2 regions of the Apibacter sp. B3919 genome follow, and region 1 is predicted to be linked to the other one. Evidence: riboswitches for the same ligand, from Rfam matches in the RefSeq annotation. Region 1 holds a riboswitch; the other holds the start of a gene.
What was found. A riboswitch is a leader RNA that binds a small molecule or an ion and turns the genes downstream of it on or off. The one in region 1 is predicted to bind cobalamin.
Positions count from the first base shown of each region.

Region 1 (10,028 bases):
ATAATGCTTTCAGCTTATTCTTAACACATAAAATGTATAATCAACTTTTGTTTCTTATCCTATTTTAGCTATTTAAAATTAAAATACTACTAAGACAATTATGATTTTGTTTTAATAAATCATTTTTAAGTTTTAATTTATCGAACTCTAGAATTTTTTAAGTTTTCATTGCATTCTAACCTTTGGTTTAAACGACTTTTAAGAAGTTAAGATCATATTTAAAACATTTATACGTATTATACCGACCGATACTAAAAAGATCGTTTAGTATTGTTCTCGCATTTCTGTTGCTGCTCCTACCATTTCAATTAATGCTTTTTCTGTTTCTTCCCATCCTCTTGTCTTAAGTCCACAATCCGGGTTAATCCACAATTGCTCTACCGGTATACTTTTAATTGCTTTTTTCAATAAGGAAACCATTTCATTTTTGGACGGTATTCTCGGAGAGTGTATATCATAAACACCCGGACCAATATCGTTAGGGTATTTAAATTCTGAAAAAATGTTTAGCAACTTCATATCCGATTTAGAGCATTCTATGGTAATTACATCCGCATCCATATCTGCTATGTTTTGTATGATATCATTAAATTCAGAATAACACATATGGGTATGAATTTGTGTTTGATCTTTTACCCCACAGGATGCAATTCTAAATGCTTTTATAGCCCACTCTAAATAGGTTTGCCAATCTTTTTTTCGTAACGGCAGCCCTTCTCTTATGGCCGGTTCATCTATTTGAATAATTCGTATTCCCGCTTTTTCCAAGTCTACTACTTCTTCTCTAATGGCTAATGCAATTTGGAAACAGGTATCTTTTCTCGGTTGATCGTCTCGTACAAAACTCCATTGCAATATAGTTACCGGTCCAGTCAACATACCTTTTACATTTTTATTTGTTAAGGATTGTGCATAGGAAGACCATTTCACAGTCATAGGATTAGGCCTGAATATATCGCCATAAATGATGGGTGGTTTCACACAACGGCTTCCATAACTTTGTACCCATCCGTTTTTGGAAAATGCAACTCCTTCTAATTGTTCTCCAAAATATTCCACCATGTCGTTTCGCTCAAACTCCCCGTGAACCAATACATCTATACCTATTTTTTCTTGGAATCGTATTGTTTTTTCAATTTCCTTTTTAATCAGCTCTTCATATTCTAAAGGTGTTATCAATCCTTTTTTTATTTTAGATCTCCAACTTCTGACTTCGGATGTTTGAGGAAATGAGCCGATCGTAGTTGTTGCAAATAAAGGCAACTGCAAGGCTTCAGATTGTTTTTTCTTTCGTTCTGAAAATATGGAATTTCTTTTATCTTCTACTTTTTCAATATTCCTTATTTTTTCTTTTACTTTTTCGTTATGTATTAAAGCTGATGTTTTTCTGCTGGTTGCAGCCGCTATATTTTCCTGTAATTTTTTTTGTAAATCCGGGGAATCTTCTTTAGACGCAAGCTTTTTTAAGGTTACTACTTCATCGATTTTCTGTTTTGCAAAAGCCAACCAATTTTTAATTTCCGATGAAAGGGCTTTTGTATCTGTTTCCAATTCCAAGTCAACCGGACTATGAAGAAGTGAACAAGAAGGAGCTATTAAAATTCGGTCTTTACCAATTTTGGAAACAGCTTTTTGAATAAGTTTCAAAGATTTTTCGAAATCATTTTTCCATATATTTCTTCCATCAACGATCCCTAAAGAAAGGATAAGTTTTTCCGGAATTTTATCTAAAACTTCATCTAATTGTTCCGGACAACGTACCAAATCTATATGTAATGCTTGTACGGGTAGATTAAAAGCAAGTGCTAAATTGTCTTTCAATCCGTCAAAATAGGTAGTTAGTATTTTATTTATATAAGGAAATTGTTTATGTATTTCTTTATAGGCATATTGGTAGGATTCTTTCGCTTTTTCATCTAAATCCAAAGCTAAGAAAGGCTCATCAAACTGCACCCATTCAACTCCTTCTGTCTTTAATTTATTTAGGATTTCTATATAGACAGGAAGAATATTTTTTAGTAAATCCAGCTTATTGAAGTTTTCCTCTTTTTCTTTTCCCAACAACAAATAAGATACAGGGCCTATTATAACCGGCTTTGTATGGATTCCTGCATTTTTAGCTTCTAAATATTCATCAATAATTTTTGTTGAAAACAAGGAAAATTTCTGATTACTTTCAAATTCAGGGACAATGTAATGATAATTGGTATCAAACCATTTGGTCATTTCCATGGCTTTTATATCAATACCTTCTTTTTGATGTCCTCTTGCCATGGCAAAATATAAGTCTAATTCTGTATTTGATTTATCCAGTATTACCTTATTATATCTTTTAGGGATAGCCCCGACCATTAGTGACATATCAAGTACCTGATCGTAATAAGAAAAATCATTAGATGGGATCCAATCAATCCCTAATTTTTGTTGAGTTACCCAGTTTCGGTGCCGGATATCTTTACTTGTTATCATCAGTTCTTCGACTGACGCTTTACCTGCCCAATATTTTTCACAGGCTTTTTTAAGTTCTCTGTCACTACCAATACGCGGATAGCCAAGATTGTGTGTTTGCATTTTTATAACTTTTTAAACGATTATATTATAAAAAGCTCTTATTGCTAAACTTCACAATGCTCTCTTTCTTTGTTAAATAAAATCAAATTTCAAAACAATTTTTGACATACAAGTAAACTAATTATTCTAATGATCTTAAAGTTTCTCGTAGCCCAATTATATTTTTTGTGATCTTGCTTTTACTCGCGAAAGCATTGTCAATTAAGAATAGGCAGGTCTCCTGGCTTATAACATTTTATCTACCTTCTCACCGTTTAAATCGGCAATGGTTTTTATTGATAAAATTTTTTTTAGGTTACTTACAGTTGCGCGTCAGCTCATGATTCACACATGATTCCCTATTAAGTCGTTTTTACACAGCACCTTATTCTTGTTGATAAAGAAATTAAGTAAAGAACTTATATATACAAAGATAAAAAACCTTTGCTTTTATTTCTTTATTAAAATAAATAAAAATTAAAACTTGGTTTTTGTTTTTATTTTACTACTATTTTATGTTTTTATTAGTATAATTCTTTAAGTTGATCTTTAGAAAATCCTTTAAATTCAGATAAGTTTCCATTTTTAATTTTTAATACCCATTCAGGATCTGCAAGTAACGCTCTTCCTACTGCTATTAAATCAAATTCGCCTGCATCTAATCTTCTATTTAATTCGTTAAGAAAATTATTAGAAGCCTCAAAACTTTGTCCTTTGAATGCCCCTAAGAAATCCCCGGTAAGCCCCACAGATCCTACACTTATGGAAGGTTTGCCCGTTATTTTTTTTGCCCATCCTGCAAAATTTAAATCGGAATTTTCAAATTCGGGCTCCCAAAATCTTCGTTGTGAGCAATGAAAAATATCAACTCCGGCATCTGATAACGGTAGTAACCATTCTTCCATTTCTTCCGGTGTCTTTGCCAATTTTGCGGAATAATCTTGTTGTTTCCATTGTGATAAGCGTAATATTATAGGAAAATCTTCTCCTACCGCATTTCGAACCGCTTTTACAACTTCAATGGCAAAACGACTCCTTTCGGCCAGGGTAGCTCCTCCCCATATATCATTTCTTTTATTGAGCTTATCCCAAAAGAATTGATCGATCAAATATCCGTGCGCTCCATGCAATTCCAGAGCATCAAAACCTATTTTTTTGGTTTGGTAAGCTGCTTCTGCAAAAGCCTCAATTGTATTTTCAATATCACTTTCGCTCATTTCTTTTCCGCCTTTTGTTTCCGGATTTAAAAGTCCGGATGGTCCCTCAAAAGGCTCTGATGGTGTCCAGTTTTTATGGGCAGGTATTATTCCCATATGCCAAAGTTGCGGAGCTATTTTACCACCTTTAGCATGAACTTCTTCAACCACCTTTTTCCAACCTTCTAAGGCTTGTTCTCCATAAAATACAGGTATATTGGGATCATTGGAAGATGCCGCCCTGCGAACAACGGTTCCTTCTGTTATAATTAAGCCCACTTCGGCCTGTGCTCTTCTTTGATAATAATCAGCTATTTGTTTACCGGGGATTCCATCATAAGCAAATGATCGGGTCATAGGCGCCATGACTATTCTGTTTTTTAATGACAGTTTTTTTGATGTAAACGGTTGAAATAATTTATGTACCATTTTAATTTATATCGTAGTTATTATTTAATTTCATATTCTAAACGAATGGTAATGCTTGCTGTTTTTTTCTTGGATGATACATTAAATGCTCCTCCCCAAGAGTAATCATCTTCAGATGAATTTTGAGCAGTTATTTGAAAAACCCCTTGATTGGCATTTTTTAATTTGCCTATTTTACAACCGGCGTTAATTGCTATTTCTTCTGCTCTTTTTTTTGCATCTTTGGTTGCATCTGAAATCATCTGTATTTTTAAATCAGATAATTTAGTATAGTAATATAAAGGCGATCGGGAATAGAGTTCTACTCCGTTATTAATCAATTCTGTAATTTGACGGGAAAGATCTTCAACTTTTTTCACATTTTTAGATTCTATGGTTATGGTTTGATTTAATTCATACCCCGTAAATATATTTTGATTTATTCCTTCATTGTATCTACTATCATATTGTTTACTTATTTCTACTGAGGAAAAAACTATTTCTTTATCGGAAAATCCTTTGGAAATCAGATATTCTCTTACTTTTTTTCTATCTGCATCTAATTCGGCATAAGCTTGTTTTAAATCGAGATTTTTCTTAGAAAAATCGGCTTTCCATACTATTAAATCAGATTCAAAATCTTTTGTGCCTAATCCTTTTACTGTTATTGTATTGGATTGATTTCTTTTTTGGTAAGAATTACCTAAAAAATAAGCAGCAAGAACGATTGAAATGGACGCTAGTAATGTTGATACTATTAGATAATTTTTCATACTCTCTTTTTTCCAAATATACAAAAAAAGCACCTCAAATAAAGGTGCTTTCATTTTTTATAAATAAAATTTATATTTTTTTACTATAATGTGTTGATATTATTTAAATCTTCAAAAGCTTTTTCCAATCTTTTAGAGAATCCTTCTTCACATTTTCTCATCCAAACTCTTGGATCATAAAATTTCTTATTTGGTGCTTCATCTCCGGTTGGATTTCCTACTTGAGTTCTTAAATAATCAATATTTTTTTCTACATAATCTCTTGCCCCTTCGGTATAAGCGAATTGTAAATCTGTATCAATATTCATTTTTACTACTCCGTAGCTAATAGCTTCTCTTATATCTAACAAGGAAGAACCTGATCCTCCATGAAATACAAAATTAATCGGTTTTGAAGGTCCGCCTACTTGTTTTTGAACGTATTCTTGTGAGTTGTGAAGTATTTTAGGCTCTAATTTAACATTTCCCGGTTTATACACTCCATGTACATTACCAAATGCTGCTGCAATAGTAAAATTAGGACTTATTGCGCTTAATGCTTTATACGTTTTATAAACATCCTCAGGTTGTGTATATAATTTTGAGCTTTCTATATCTGAATTGTCAACTCCGTCTTCTTCTCCACCTGTTATCCCTATTTCAACTTCTAGAGTCATTCCTAATTTTGCCATTCTTTCAAAATATTTGGAAGAGATTGCTAAATTTTCATCTAAGGGCTCTTCTGAAAGATCTAGCATGTGTGAAGAGTATAGTGTTTTTCCTTCTTTTTTATGGAATTCTTCACATGCATCTAATAACCCGTCAACCCAAGGTAATAGTTTTTTTGCACAATGATCTGTATGTAAAATTACAGTTGCCCCATAGGCTTCTGCCAACGTATGGACATGTTTTGCTCCAGCTATAGCCCCTAAAACATCTGCTCTAAGGGAAGAGTTTTTATATCCTTTACCTGCATTAAATTGAGATCCTCCGTTTGAAAATTGTATAATTAAGGGAGCATTTACTCTAACAGCTGTTTCAAGAGCTGCATTTACATTGCTAGATCCTATAACGTTACATGCCGGTAAAGCAAACTGATTTTCTTTAGCATAATCGAATATTTCTTTTACTAGCGAACCGGTTGCTACTCCTGCTGGAAATTTTCTGCTCATGATATTATAATTTTTTTTGTTATACTTTTTTAAATTGTAAATGTAAAAACTATTTATATCTCAAAGAGTTATTTTATGTTGAAATTTCTCATGTTTTATTTTTTTTAACAAAAAGTTATAATTTTATTGAAATTATCGGGTTAATTTCTCATTATACATCTAACGTTTTATAAAAACTTTAGTACTTTTTTAGAATTTATCATATTTCTTTTAAAATATAAATTTTAATTACTATTTCAAGAGTGAGTACCTTTTTTTACTTTACATTGAATTCAAACAATTATTAGTCTCAATTATCATACTAATCTTTCATTTGGAGAAATTAGAAAAAAATACAAATGCCTCATATTTGAAAAATATAAGGCATTCCTTTTATTTGATAGATTTTTTATTTTAATATAGCTGTTACTTTTTCATAATTAGGCTCATGAGTAGTTTCAGCTACTTGTTCTTCATAAATAATTTCTCCTGACTCATTAAGAACAAGTACTGATCTGCTAAGTAATCCTTTTAACGGGCCATCTGCAAATTCTAAATTATATACCTTACCAAAATCTGAACGAAAGGCAGAAAGCGGGATAACATTATCTAAACCTTCTGCGGCACAAAAACGTTTTTGAGCAAAAGGAAGGTCTTTTGAAATACATAAAACCACAGTGTTTTTCATTTCAGATACTTTTTCATTAAATTCTCTGACAGACATAGCGCATGTGTCTGTATCCACACTTGGAAATATGTTTAAAACAACTCTTTTTCCTGTATAATCCGATAATTTTTTTTCTGATAAATCCGTATCCACTAATATAAAATCTGGAGCCTTACTTCCTATTGATGGTAGGTTTCCCAATGTATGAACTTCATTTCCTTTTAATGTTATTGTTGCCATTGTATTATTTTTATTTACGGTTAATTATTACTATTTATTACTATGATAGATTTACAAAGACCAATGTATGAAATAATATTAATTTTGATGATTTGTAAAATATTATATTATATAATTCTTTTATTAATAATTTCTATTTAAATGTTACTATTTATTTTGAAAAGTATTTTCTATTATTTTTATATAAAATAATTTTTGATATCTATATTTTTAAAATACTTAATTAAATTTGGGTATTAAAACTTATGTGATATGCAACCCATTTTCAAATTCTGCCCAAATTGTAAAAGTGATCATTTAGAATATCCGCATGGATCTAAAATTGTATGTTTAAATTGTAATTTTGAATACTATCACAATACAGCCGGTGCAACCGCTGTGGTTATTCAGAAAAATGACGAAATATTATTTACTATTAGAAACAAAGAACCTAAAAAAGGCTTTTTAGATCTGGCAGGAGGATTTATTGAAGCCGAAGAAACCGCTGAACATGGAAGTTTTAGGGAATTACAAGAGGAATTAAATATATCGATTGATTTATCTAAATTAAAATATATATGTTCCCATCCTAATACTTATTTGTACAAAAACATCCTATACAATACCATTGATTTATTCTTTCTTTATAAAGATGAGAATTTATCTATTGGAGATTATGATCCGATTGAATTAAAAGGATATGTGTGGAAAAAATTATCCGATATAGATCTTAATGAAATTGCTTTCGACAGTCACAAGAAAACGCTAACTCTTTTGAAAAATAATTTAAAGGGATCTTAAGTATACTTGTTTTCTTGTAAATTATGAAAGCGTATCGGTATTTTGATTATTAATTTTATATTAAATTTTAAACCACTATAATTAAAAAACAAGTCTAAAAAAGAAATGATTCTAATTAAATTAGAATCATTTCTTTATTTTTACTTTCAAATTTAATAAAAAACAATAATTATTTATAGAAAGTAAAAATCTCAAATTCTCATTTTTTATGTTATGTTTGAAGCCTAAACTTCCTGTCCTGCTAATATAATAAATTATATTTTATATATAAAATTTAAAGCAAATAATTTAATAATAATCAATAAATTTTATTCTTTACTTGTAAAATTATTAATAGAAGGACACAAAATGTATTATCTTTTTTTCTTACTTTTCAGTACTTAAAATGTTTTAAAAAATTTAGTTGCATCGCATTTTATTTGCTTACACTAGTTAATTAATGAAAATTATTTTTTTCATTTATTCCATGGAATCTACCAATTTTTATGAAAGGGTATATGAAATTGTACGAAAAATACCTTACGGTAAAGTAACTACTTACGGACATATTGCGGCTTATTTGGGAGTTAAAAGTTCCTCCCGAATGGTAGGTTATGCCATGAATTCTTCCCATTCAATATCAGACATTCCGGCTCACAGAGTTGTAAACCGAAACGGAATGTTAACCGGAAAGTTTCATTTTCCCACCCCTACACTTATGGAAGAACTTTTAGAAAATGAAGGAATCCCAATTAAAAACGATAAGATCATTAATTTTAAAGATTATTTATGGATACCTGAAAATGATTGATATTATATTTTACAATGCAAAAATTTTATTTAAATTTGCAAATATTAGAAAAGCCTAACAATTGAGTAAGAAATCTCTTCAAGAAGTTCATGAAAGTATTAATACCGAAAATCCAAAAAGATGGAAAAGGATACTTTCTTTTTTCGGGCCGGCTTACCTAGTGGCCGTTGGATATCTTGATCCCGGAAACTGGGCAACTGACATTGCCGGGGGCAGCAAATTTGGATATGCTTTAATCTGGGTTCTATTAATGAGCAATATTATGGCATTATTGCTTCAAGCATTAAGTGCTCGTTTAGGTATTGTTCGCGGATTAGATTTGGCTCAAACTAACAGGGAGTACTATCCGAAATGGATGAACTATATTCTATATGGTTTTGCTGAAATAGCGATAGCTGCAACAGATTTAGCCGAAGTTTTAGGAATGGCCATTGGTTTACAGCTTCTTTTCGGCCTTGATCTTATTTGGGGTGTTTGGTTGGCTGCGTTGGACACACTGCTGTTACTTATTTTACAACGATTTGGCATACGAAAAATGGAAGCGTTTATCATCGCTTTGGTGGCTATTATAGGAGGTTGTTTTCTTATTGAAATGTTTTTAGCTAAGCCTGATCTTATTGAAGTTTCTAAAGGATTTAAACCTACTCTTCCCAATACTGAGGCTTTATATATTGCAATTGGTATTATTGGGGCAACTGTTATGCCGCATAATTTGTATCTTCATTCCGCTTTGGTTCAAACCAGAAAAATTAAACGAGATTATGAATCCATAAAACGAGCCATTAAATATAATTTTTTTGACAGTCTCATCGCATTAAACATGGCTTTTTTTGTAAATGCTGCCATTTTAGTGCTTGCTGCTTCAACATTTTACAGTGCCGGATTACATGATATAGAAGGATTGCATGATGCATATAAAATGCTATCCAATTTATTAGGTCCTCTTTCTCCTGTTCTTTTTGCTATTGCTTTAATTGCTGCCGGTCAAAGCTCTACCGTAACCGGAACGCTTGCCGGTCAAATTGTTATGGAAGGGTACTTGCACTTTAGAATGAATCCTGCTTTACGAAGGTTATTAACACGTATTATAGCTATTATACCGGCTGTGATTGTAATAAGCCTATTGGGCGAAAGTTCCGTTGATGAAATGCTTATTTTTAGTCAAGTGCTTTTAAGTATGCAATTAGGTTTTGCCGTAATCCCTCTAATCCATTTTGTCAGTGATAAAGAAAAAATGGGAAAATTTGCTATTAATTTACCTTTAAAAATTATATCTTGGATCGTATGTACAATCATTATCCTGTTAAATATAAAGTTAATTTACGATGAAGAAATTAATGTTTATTACAATGAGGATATAATTTTAAGTGTAAAAATTATTTTGGGAATTATATCTTTATGCTTACTATTATTCTTGATTTGTATTGTTTTATATCCTTGGATAAAAAAGTCCCAAAAAATAAATTTTGGTATTCACCAATTACCTTCTCAAAA
Region 1 is NZ_JAFNMG010000003.1:176,562-186,589, forward strand. It holds gene metE (5-methyltetrahydropteroyltriglutamate--homocysteine S-methyltransferase) at 265-2,571, opposite strand; cobalamin riboswitch at 2,764-2,953, opposite strand; gene J3U20_RS06815 (NADH:flavin oxidoreductase) at 3,075-4,175, opposite strand; gene J3U20_RS06820 (SIMPL domain-containing protein) at 4,196-4,927, opposite strand; gene fbaA (class II fructose-bisphosphate aldolase) at 5,011-6,078, opposite strand; gene tpx (thiol peroxidase) at 6,467-6,964, opposite strand; gene J3U20_RS06835 (NUDIX domain-containing protein) at 7,217-7,744, shown strand; gene J3U20_RS06840 (MGMT family protein) at 8,184-8,534, shown strand; gene J3U20_RS06845 (Nramp family divalent metal transporter) at 8,596-10,028, shown strand, end outside.

Region 2 (10,028 bases), on a different contig from region 1:
TTGAGTATATAATGCTTGTGAAAACAACGTAAATTTAGCAATGAATCCGGAAGTTAACGGAATACCTGCCATAGATAATAGAGAGATTGTAGTTACCAAAGCTAAGATGGGTTGTTTCTTGGCCAATCCGTTGAAAGCATTTATATCGGTAATACCATTTGAAATTCTTTCGATGTAAATAAGGCTGATAAAAGCACCTATAGTTGAAAGTGAATAAGCTAATAAATAGAATGCTAATGTATAGATAGAATTAGCATCTGTATTAAAATAAATTAGCAATAAATAACCGGCATGCGAAATACTGGAATATGCCAACATTCTTTTAGCATTTTTTTGCAATACACCTACAATATTGGCAGATAGTAATGTTAAAATTGCTGCATAGAAAATTATATATTGCCATTGGTTTAGTTGACCGATAAAAGCTGTTTCAACCAATTTATATAAAGCAACAAAACCTGATATTTTTACCACAGAAGCCATAAAAGCTGTGATTAGGGAAGGAGAGCCTTCGTATACGTCCGGAGCCCAAAAATGAAAAGGAACTATGGATATTTTAAACAATAACCCGACTAACAATAAAATTATTCCGGTTATGTACATAGTAGGGTAGTGAGTCGCTTGTATGCTGTATAAACGTATAGTTTGTAAATCAAAAGATCCGGTTATACCGTATATTAATGCAATTCCGAAAAGTAAAAATCCGGTTGCAAATGCTCCTAATAGGAAATATTTGATGGAAGCTTCATTGGAACGTAAGTCATTCTTATTGCTTCCTGCTAATACATATAAAGGAATTGATAAAATTTCAATACCTAGAAATAAAGTAATTAAATTTTGATAGGAGAAAAGGACTATACCGCCACAAAGTGCAAAAAGCATTAAGCTATATACCTCTGCTTGATGATGATCTATGAGACGAAACGCATATTTTCCTAAGAATACGATTAGCAAAGTGGTCAAAATAGATATTTGAGTAAATATTTTGGCTGTTTGATCAAAAGCAAACATGGACGCATATCGTGTGAAAAAAGGACTATCTCCGTAAAAAGAGACGACCAAAGCGATAAGTAATCCTAAAATTGCAAATGGTTGAGAGTATTTTCCTTGCCCGAAAACACCTGAATATAAACTCAGAATGGCTGCTGCGAAAATAATGATGATGATGCTCATTATATTTTTAGTATTTTTTGTAAAGTTTTGCTGCCAAAGTTACAATTTTTGATTAAACTGTGAAATTAAAAAATGAAAATAGTATCGTATTATAATAACGCCTATATATTTGATAAATTTATGAAATATAATAAGTTGTTTTAAATTTCAGATGCCTTGCCAATTTATAGATTTTATCTTAACATTTAGTAATAGTATTATTTATTAATCCATTTTTCATCAATTTTCCGACAATATTTTTATGCTATATAATAGGTAGGATATTAAGATATAGTACCAAAAAGTAAAAAGATTGTTGAAAAACAATCTTTTTACTTTTTTTAAAGCTATAGTAGTTTAAAAAATTTATTTACTTACTAAGGCAAAATGTCCGGGAGATACGCCGGTTGATTTCCACCATAGTAAGTCGCCATTTTTTGAGAAATAATATATTTTTCCATTGGAAACAAAATCCATAGCATCTCCAATATAAAAGCTGCCATCTTCAGGATCGGTAATTATCCCATATGGAGACATAATTTCAGACTTTGAACCCTCTTTGATTAATTCGGAACTTATCACTTTTTGCGTATCTATATTTATAATACCATAATTATTTATAGTTTTTCCTGAAGAATATTCCGATCCATAAAAATAAAGTTTATCTTTATAAAAAGTGAAGTCAGAAACCGCTAAATTCAGTTTATTAATGACTTGATCAGTCGATGGATCAATAACAGCAACGAAAGGTTTTAAATTAGCATAATCGCCTCTTGAAGTAACCCAAATATGATTATTCTTATCTTTTCGTATTCTATGTAAGTTCTTACCGACTTCGATATCGTTAATTTTTGTAAAACTGTTCATGTCAATTACAGAAACCGTTGTGTCATAATCCGGAGAATAATATCCTCCTGAATTAGCAACATAAAGCTTATTATTTACAATAGTCATTTCTTCCGGATTGCGTCCGACAGTAACTTCATTTACAATGGTGCCGTTAGTAAGATCAACTTTGGCAACATATCCTTGTCCGTTGGGAGTAGAACCGGCATATGAAGACACATACGCATAGTCGCCGTTAAATGTAATGTATCTGCAATTTGGAATAGTTATTTTTCCTATATGCTTGGCTGTTTTAGCTTCCATAATTTCAACATAATTAGAACCGTTGATTACGGCATACATTTTATCTTTATAAATTTTTAAATCATTACCTGTATCGCCCAATCCACCTTGATCAGGGTTGATTTTAGTAAAATAGTTATTAAAAAAATCAGCTGTGTCATAATCAAAATAGGATAGAGAAGAGTTGTTTTGTTGATAATTACCTTCATTCAAAATATATAACCCTTTTTTGGCATCCGGTTGGGATATAATGTTTGAATCATCTTCAGACCATGAATCGTCATTACTACAAGAAACAATGAACCCTGTAATAATTACTAAAATTGGTACTAAAAATTTCCTTGCTACCATAGTTTCTAGTTTTTTCATATGTTTAATTTAATGATGATCGTATAGTTTCTACCCGGCATGGGATAATTGGCTACTATGTCGTAATATTTATTAAAAATATTATTGATTTGTAAGGATGCTTTGCATTTGATATGAGTGAAAAATAATTCTCTTGAAAGTTGTATATCATGAGTATACCCAGCTTTTACATGATTATCAGGATTATTAGAAGGAGAATTGTACCGTTCTCCCGTATACATAAAGCTATAATTTAGATTCCAATCTCTGTAAGCAGCTTCTAGAGTAAGTGTCCCACTATGCCAAGGTATATAAGGAAGTTGATTTTTATAATTTAAAATAGGAGAAGATAAATTTTGTGCATCTTCATACGTATAGGTTATAAAGGTTGAAACTAAAACGTTTTTTATTACTATTGAAGTCTTAGAAGATAAATCTAATCCTTTTATTCGTGCTTTACCAAAATTTAACATGGTCCAACGAAATTGTTGTCCTTTGGGATAAGCTATGATTTTATCTTTGACCGTATTATAATAGGCATCAATAGTAAAATCAAAATGAGTAAAATTACCGGAAGTAAAGTTTTTATTTATACGAATACCTGCATCGAACTGATTAGTATATTCAGGTTTTAAGTTTGAATTTCCAAAATCCGTATAGTATAAATCATTAAATGTTGGCATTCTAAAAATTCTCTTATAAAAACCATGAATGCTAATATCTTTAGAATGTAAAGGTTGGTAATTTAAGAAAACAGCAGGAGTAAATTCATTTCTGTCTGAAGCTGTACCCATACTGTTCGTATGTTTCGTTTTTTCTTGCACAAATGTACCTAAAACACTTGTTTGAATTTTAATTTTATCCCAATGAAAAGCAGTAGCTAAAGCGATCATTTCTGTATTTCTCGAAGGAGAAGAGAAATTTTTTAAATCGGCATTCATTCCGTTATGTTGGTAATCTGCAGATAAAGAAATATCCCAAAAAGAAAATAAAGTAACCAGTTGTGAGGATGAAATATATAGTTCATCTTGCTTATAAGTATTGTTAATACGGTTGGAAAATTTATTTCCCCAAATAGAGTCATTAAAAACTTCTAAATTTTTATAATGGGTAAAATCATGAGCATATTTAGCATTTAATGCTATTCTGTATTTTGTGCTGATTATTTTTTCAAAAGATCCCTGCAAAAAGAAATTACGATCCCATTGTTGAGCAAATTGATACCTTTTATACGAATTCTTTAAAACGGCACCGGGTATTCCTCTGCTTGAATTATAATAATATCCTTTCAGATTCCATTTACCATGAGGTAGGATGCCAAATAAATTTCCTTCTGTTCTAAAAGCACTTATGTTACCATTTTGTCTTACAGCGATAGTATCCCAATTACCTTTCTTTTGTTGAAATTTATATTTTCCATCTGAATTAATATATTCCATAGTAAGAGAAGATGAAATTAATGAGGATAATTTTTGTTCCCATAGGAGGAAGGGGTTAATTAAATGAAATGATCCGGAACGATAGGTGGCACCTATATTAGTTTTTTTTTCACCCGTAAAAACAGGACGTTTGGTAGTTAAATAGATACCTCCGGCAGAGCCGAAATCTTTAGCGGGTTGGAATATTTGACTTTTTTGTCCGTTGTATACTGATATTGATTCTAAATTATCCATGGAAAATTTTCCTAAATCAACCATACCATTTTGAGCATTTCCTATGGCTATTCCATCATAAAATACCCCCACGTGTTCGCTTCCCATTCCTCGAATATTAACTGTTTTCATTCCTCCAACACCTCCATAATCTTTAAGTTGAATTCCTGAAAATAATCGTACGGCATCAGCTACCGAAGAGCTGTTTCGATTTTCTAATTCTTTTCCTTTCAATTCTTGGAAAGGAATTATTCCTTTATCATTTCTTTTTCCCGTTGCCAGTATTTCCTGTAATTCTGTTACAGTAATGCTGTCTTTTTTTTCTTGGGAATAAGATAATGGACTCATCAGGCTTATAAAACAAGCAAATACACTATATTTATGATTGATGTTCATCATCATGGAGTCGAATATCTTAAATTACAGATATAGTAAACTAGTTTCCGGAAAAGTAAACAGGAAAAGTGAATATGAAATGCTTTTAATGTTTCAGCCTTGTTCCACGAAAGCTTGTAAAACTATAGTTAAATTTGGCAGGTATTCTGACTTACTTCATTTTAAGAACCTTCCCAAGAAAGCAACTCCTCAGTGGTATATCTCTTAAAACGTACTAGAAGATTACAGCAGCGGGCCTGTTTCGGATTTTCACCGAATTCCCTTTTAAGATTGCATATTTACCGGTAAATAGCAATCACCAAATTTAGGCAAATATAAATAAATATTTTTAGGGCATCTGTATTGATTATTTGGGTCGTACTAATAATTCTAAAAAAAGATTAATTTTTTAAACGAACAATAGTAAGTTGAATTAAAAAATCATTAGATTTGAATAATGAACGTACAACTTCCTGAAAAATTATATTATTCTATAGGCGAAGTAGCGCAGGCTTTTAATGTTAATACTTCACTTATAAGGTTTTGGGAAAAAGAATTTGATAGTATTTCACCCAAAAAGAATAAAAAAGGAGACCGTTTTTTTACCCCAAAAGATATTGAAAATTTAAAAATAATTTTTTATTTAGTAAAAGAAAAAGGATATACCTTAGAAGGAGCAAAAGTTGTTTTACAATCACAAAAAAATTTATCCAAAAAAGTTGAAATCATTGCTCGTTTAGAGTTAGTTAAGACAGAATTAATTAAGTTAAAAGAATTATTAGACGAATAAAAATTTAAATAAAGACAATATGAAATTACCTAAGTTTTTAATGGCAGACAATTCAGATTTTCCTGAAGATTTATTTGTTGTGCACACAGAGTATCCTAGATTTATATTAAATGTAAAAGAAGAGGATGTTGAATGGTTTGATGAATTGGAAGGAGACGAGGAAAAAGTTGATAATGAAGTAATTACATTGGTTCAACAAGCATTCGATTTTTGCGATTCTGAAATCGAAAAATATTGAAGATGATGAGGAGTAATGACCTCTTAGATTTATTATGATATTAAAAAAGTAAGCAGTAAATCACTGCTTATTTTTTTGCTCTTTGATTCGATGGGATTAATTTAATAAATGATATATTTTTTTTAATCATCAACAGCACACCCTTGAATTCTATATTGATTTTTAAATTTTTCTGACCATTTTTTCCATTCTTCCGGTTTTATTTTTTTGTTATTTTCATTTTTCAAAAATGATAGAATGTAATCTTCTGAGAAATCCTTAGGAAAATTTTGCATGGGATCAAATGCATCATTATACCATTTTTCATTAATTAAATAATTAAGTTGATTAACATCAAAATCAAATCCATAATTATGATAGGAATTGGTAGCAGAAGAATTAAACGTAGTTTTCATAACTTCATGATTTAATTGAGCGATCATGTTTTTGTGTTTATGTTTTCTAAAATACAGGGTTGCATTGTATAATTGTTTTTTTTCATCAACTTTTCCATTAATATTTTCCCAGGTTTTAAGCCAAAATTCTTTTTTATGAACACCCATAAGTATTGAAATTAATATCCAATATTTAGTTTTAGTAGTGTTAGATACCAAACCCAATTTATATAAAATACTAAAAAACTTATATTTATTATAAAAAAAACATTTCAGAATGAAAGGAGGGGCAGTAAAAAGATCCGGATAAATGGAAATTATATCGGAATTGATTTTATCATGTTTAAACTGATCAACAAAATTATTATTTCCTGACCAACCTAATTTGAGTAAGGATATATTTTCTTTTTTCATTACTTCATTGATTTCATTCACATTAATTTTTCTCGTAAACCAAACATCATCTTCCGTTATAATGAAATAATCTGAAGCTTCTTTTACTGAATTGACCCAAAGTTGAGTAGGAATTTTAAAGCCATTAATATCTTTTCCTGACTTTAAATTATCTTTAATTGCTTCTTCCTTTTCTATATAATTTTCAGATTTTATAATTTTAATGGACGGGTATTTTAATTTAATTTTATTTAGATATTTTTCAGGAGTTCCATCATCTAAAACTTTAATTGAATAAGTACCCACTACATATTTTTGGATACTGGCTAAGCATCTGTCCAAATAAAAGGGGCGGTTAAAAGATTTAATTAAAATATCCATAGTTTAAAGTTTAGAATAAATTTTACAAATGAGATTAAAAGTATTTCTATTTTTGGAAAATAGAGAATAAAGTATATAATCTAATGATATAGGATAATAGTTACGATATTTTTTTACTAAAAATTTTAATTGATTTGCATCTTTTCTGTAAAAACAAATTTTCATGGCATATAACAAATCTTTTTTACTAATTGGGTAATGAATATCTTCTATATTAATAAATGATTGTGGATTAAATGCATCATAACTGTCTTTACCATTACCAAGCCTTTCTTTATAAAATTCACGGGCTTTATTGATAAACAACCATTGCACTAGTCTGTTTTTGGTTTTTGAAAGTGAATGGTTGGTTTGTCTGTATGAGATTAAAGTATCAGGTAGATTTACAATTTTTTTACCTTCTGAAAATAACCGTAAAATGAGATCATAGTCTTCCGAATAAATCATTTTTTCTCGATAAAAAACTTTTTCATTTCTAAATAGTACAGAAGAATGATAGAATAAATTGTTTTTGAGAATATTTCTTTTTAATTCATGATAATCGGTTAAAGCTATAAAATTATTACAAATAGTATTGTTTTCATCAATTATATGAGCACTGCTGCCTATTAAAAATACATCCGGATTATTCTCCAGAAATTCAACTTGTTTTTCCAATCGTATGGGTAATGCAAGATCATCAGCATCTAATATGGCCAAATATTTACCTTTAGCATTTTCAATTCCGATATTACGGGATTTTATAACAAATAAGTTTTTATCGTTGTTAATAAGCTTGATTCGGGAATCTCTTTTACAAAATTCTTCTATAATTGATTGAGTTCTATCGGATGAGCCATCATTAATAACCAGCAATTCAAAATTAGCATACGTTTGATTGATTACCGATTCAATTGATGCAGATATATGTTTTTCTGCATTGTAAGCAGCCATAATAACCGATACCAAGGGAGTCATAAGTAAGATATATAAATACAAAAGTAAAATATTTTTAATTAATCCGTGTAAAGCGGCTTTTTTTAAGATAAAAAATTTTAGGAAGTGATTCTTACGTCAACTTACAGGTATCCGTAACGAAAAAATGTATGGGAGTAATTAAAAATATAAATAAAATTCCATTAAGATATTTATAATTAATTTGAGTTAAATTCAAAGAAAATTTTTAATTTAGCAAAAAATTTAGGGCGTTCATATATATAGTAGAGATTCTGATAATTAAAGCTCAGGTTTTTATAACAGTATGTAGAGCACCTGAATATAACTTTTTTTAGTTTAGTGTTTTAATTAATTCAGAAAAAAATAAATAGATCATGGTACAAATTCTCTTTAAGATGGTGTTAGTTATTATGGATTACATAATGTCAATGTTAAGTTAATTAGAAAATTATATACATGTGAAAAGTTCAGTTAATGTCAATTAACTGAACTTTTTAATTATTTTTAATAAGTAATCAAATTATGAAAAAATTACTAGGAAGGTTAATGCTGTTCGTTATGGGATGGAGATTTAAAAATGAAGTGCCTGTTAATGAATTAAGAAAATGCGTATTAATTTGTGCTCCCCATACCTCTAATTGGGATTTATATTATTGTTTAGCCAGTTTTTGGTGTTTAAAAATTCCTTATAAAGTAATGATTAAAGATGCTTATACCAAACCTTGGTATGGATTCTTTTTCAAAGCACTCGGATGTTTAGGAGTCGATCGAAGTCAATGGAATAATTTGGTTCAATATTCATCGGAACTAATTAAAAATTCCGATTCGATGGCTTTAATAAATACTCCGGAAGCCACTCGTTCCCGTGCCTTACGATGGAAAAAAGGTTTTTACTATATAGCCAAACAAGCGAATGTTCCTATTGCTCTAGCCTATGCCGATTATAAAAATAAAGTAACCGGTGTTTCCAAATTAATTTATATCGGCAATCAAACGATTGAAGAGATATTTGATCAAATAGAAGACTTTTATAAACCGGAAATGGCTAAATTTCCTGAAAACTATAATCCTAAGATTTATTAAATTAGATTATCTAAATTCTTAGACATTAAAAATATTTTTTTGACTTCTTATATTGCGGAGCAAGTCGGCAACTTTCAGATTATATTTGTAAAATCAGAATTCCGACAAGAATATTCTGTTTATAACTATTGCCTGTAATTTTGATGGATATATAACATATATCAACGTTATGGATGATCGTAATAAGACTCATGATCTGGATAATTGCACCGCATTAAAAGTTATTAATTTCAATGTCCTTCCGCATTATATAAAAGAACCTTTTAATGATTTTGTCCAGCAAATCTATATGATGTTTAGAGGATAACATAGAATTGTCCCTACCAATAATCAACAGAGCTTAATTGTTGATGACAATAATTATACGATTGTCTGAACAATACATTCAAACAATATATAAATTTAATTACACGTTTGATCTTGAGGACAAACTTTATACAATTCAAAATTTAAAATGAACGTAGCATCTTTACTGTTTATGTAATTGGATTCTCTACCGTATGCCAATCGAGAAGGCACGATAATTAAACCTTGTAATACATGGTAAAGGTCATTTTTAGATTTATTAGTTGGCTTGAAATCCTTTAAACCGTCAACAATACCTTTAATTACATAATAGTTTTCACTTTGAATCGTATCGTTTTTGGGCTTTTTATAAAAGAAAGGGTCTTCTTGTGCAACCCCTGAATTATCAATTGTGCTTGATGAAGTATTCAAGGTTGAATATCCATTACCTCCTTCAGTTGCAACAAAATATTTTAAAGAATAATGAATAAGTATATTGTTTTTACCGTCAGCTATATTGGAGGTGTTTATACCCTGATCTGCCTTCGGATTTTTAACGACCCAGTATCCTAAAGGAGATTTTATTGCATTTTTGCTCAAAGGCTCTTTATCATTTGGAGTAACCGAATCAGAAAATTTGGTTACTTTCCCAAGATCATCGAAATAATAGTTATTTAAAAAATTAACAATAGCCATATCATCAGCTGTATTTTGCTCGTCAACGGATAAGGTTGAGGCGTTATTATCATCGCTCCCACACGAAACAAAAAATAAAAGTGAAAAGATACAGGCGGCTAAAAGGGATTTTTTAATCATGTAAATAAAATATGTTAATTTAGTTGCTAATTTACGATTAAATTTAATTTTAAAGACCAATTTTTTCAACCAATGAG
Region 2 is NZ_JAFNMG010000002.1:620,967-630,994, forward strand. It holds gene J3U20_RS06030 (NADH-quinone oxidoreductase subunit N) at 1-1,173, opposite strand, end outside; gene J3U20_RS06035 (YncE family protein) at 1,519-2,649, opposite strand; gene J3U20_RS06040 (TonB-dependent receptor) at 2,646-4,628, opposite strand; cobalamin riboswitch at 4,795-4,994, opposite strand; gene J3U20_RS06045 (MerR family transcriptional regulator) at 5,113-5,445, shown strand; gene J3U20_RS06050 (hypothetical protein) at 5,465-5,683, shown strand; gene J3U20_RS06055 (glycosyltransferase family 2 protein) at 5,806-6,831, opposite strand; gene J3U20_RS06060 (glycosyltransferase family 2 protein) at 6,835-7,788, opposite strand; gene J3U20_RS06065 (1-acyl-sn-glycerol-3-phosphate acyltransferase) at 8,290-8,850, shown strand; gene J3U20_RS06070 (hypothetical protein) at 9,020-9,157, shown strand; gene J3U20_RS06075 (hypothetical protein) at 9,253-9,951, opposite strand; gene J3U20_RS06080 (RNA-binding S4 domain-containing protein) at 10,024-10,028, shown strand, end outside.
Region 2: another riboswitch for cobalamin. It lies ahead of J3U20_RS06040 (TonB-dependent receptor); the one in region 1 lies ahead of metE (5-methyltetrahydropteroyltriglutamate--homocysteine S-methyltransferase).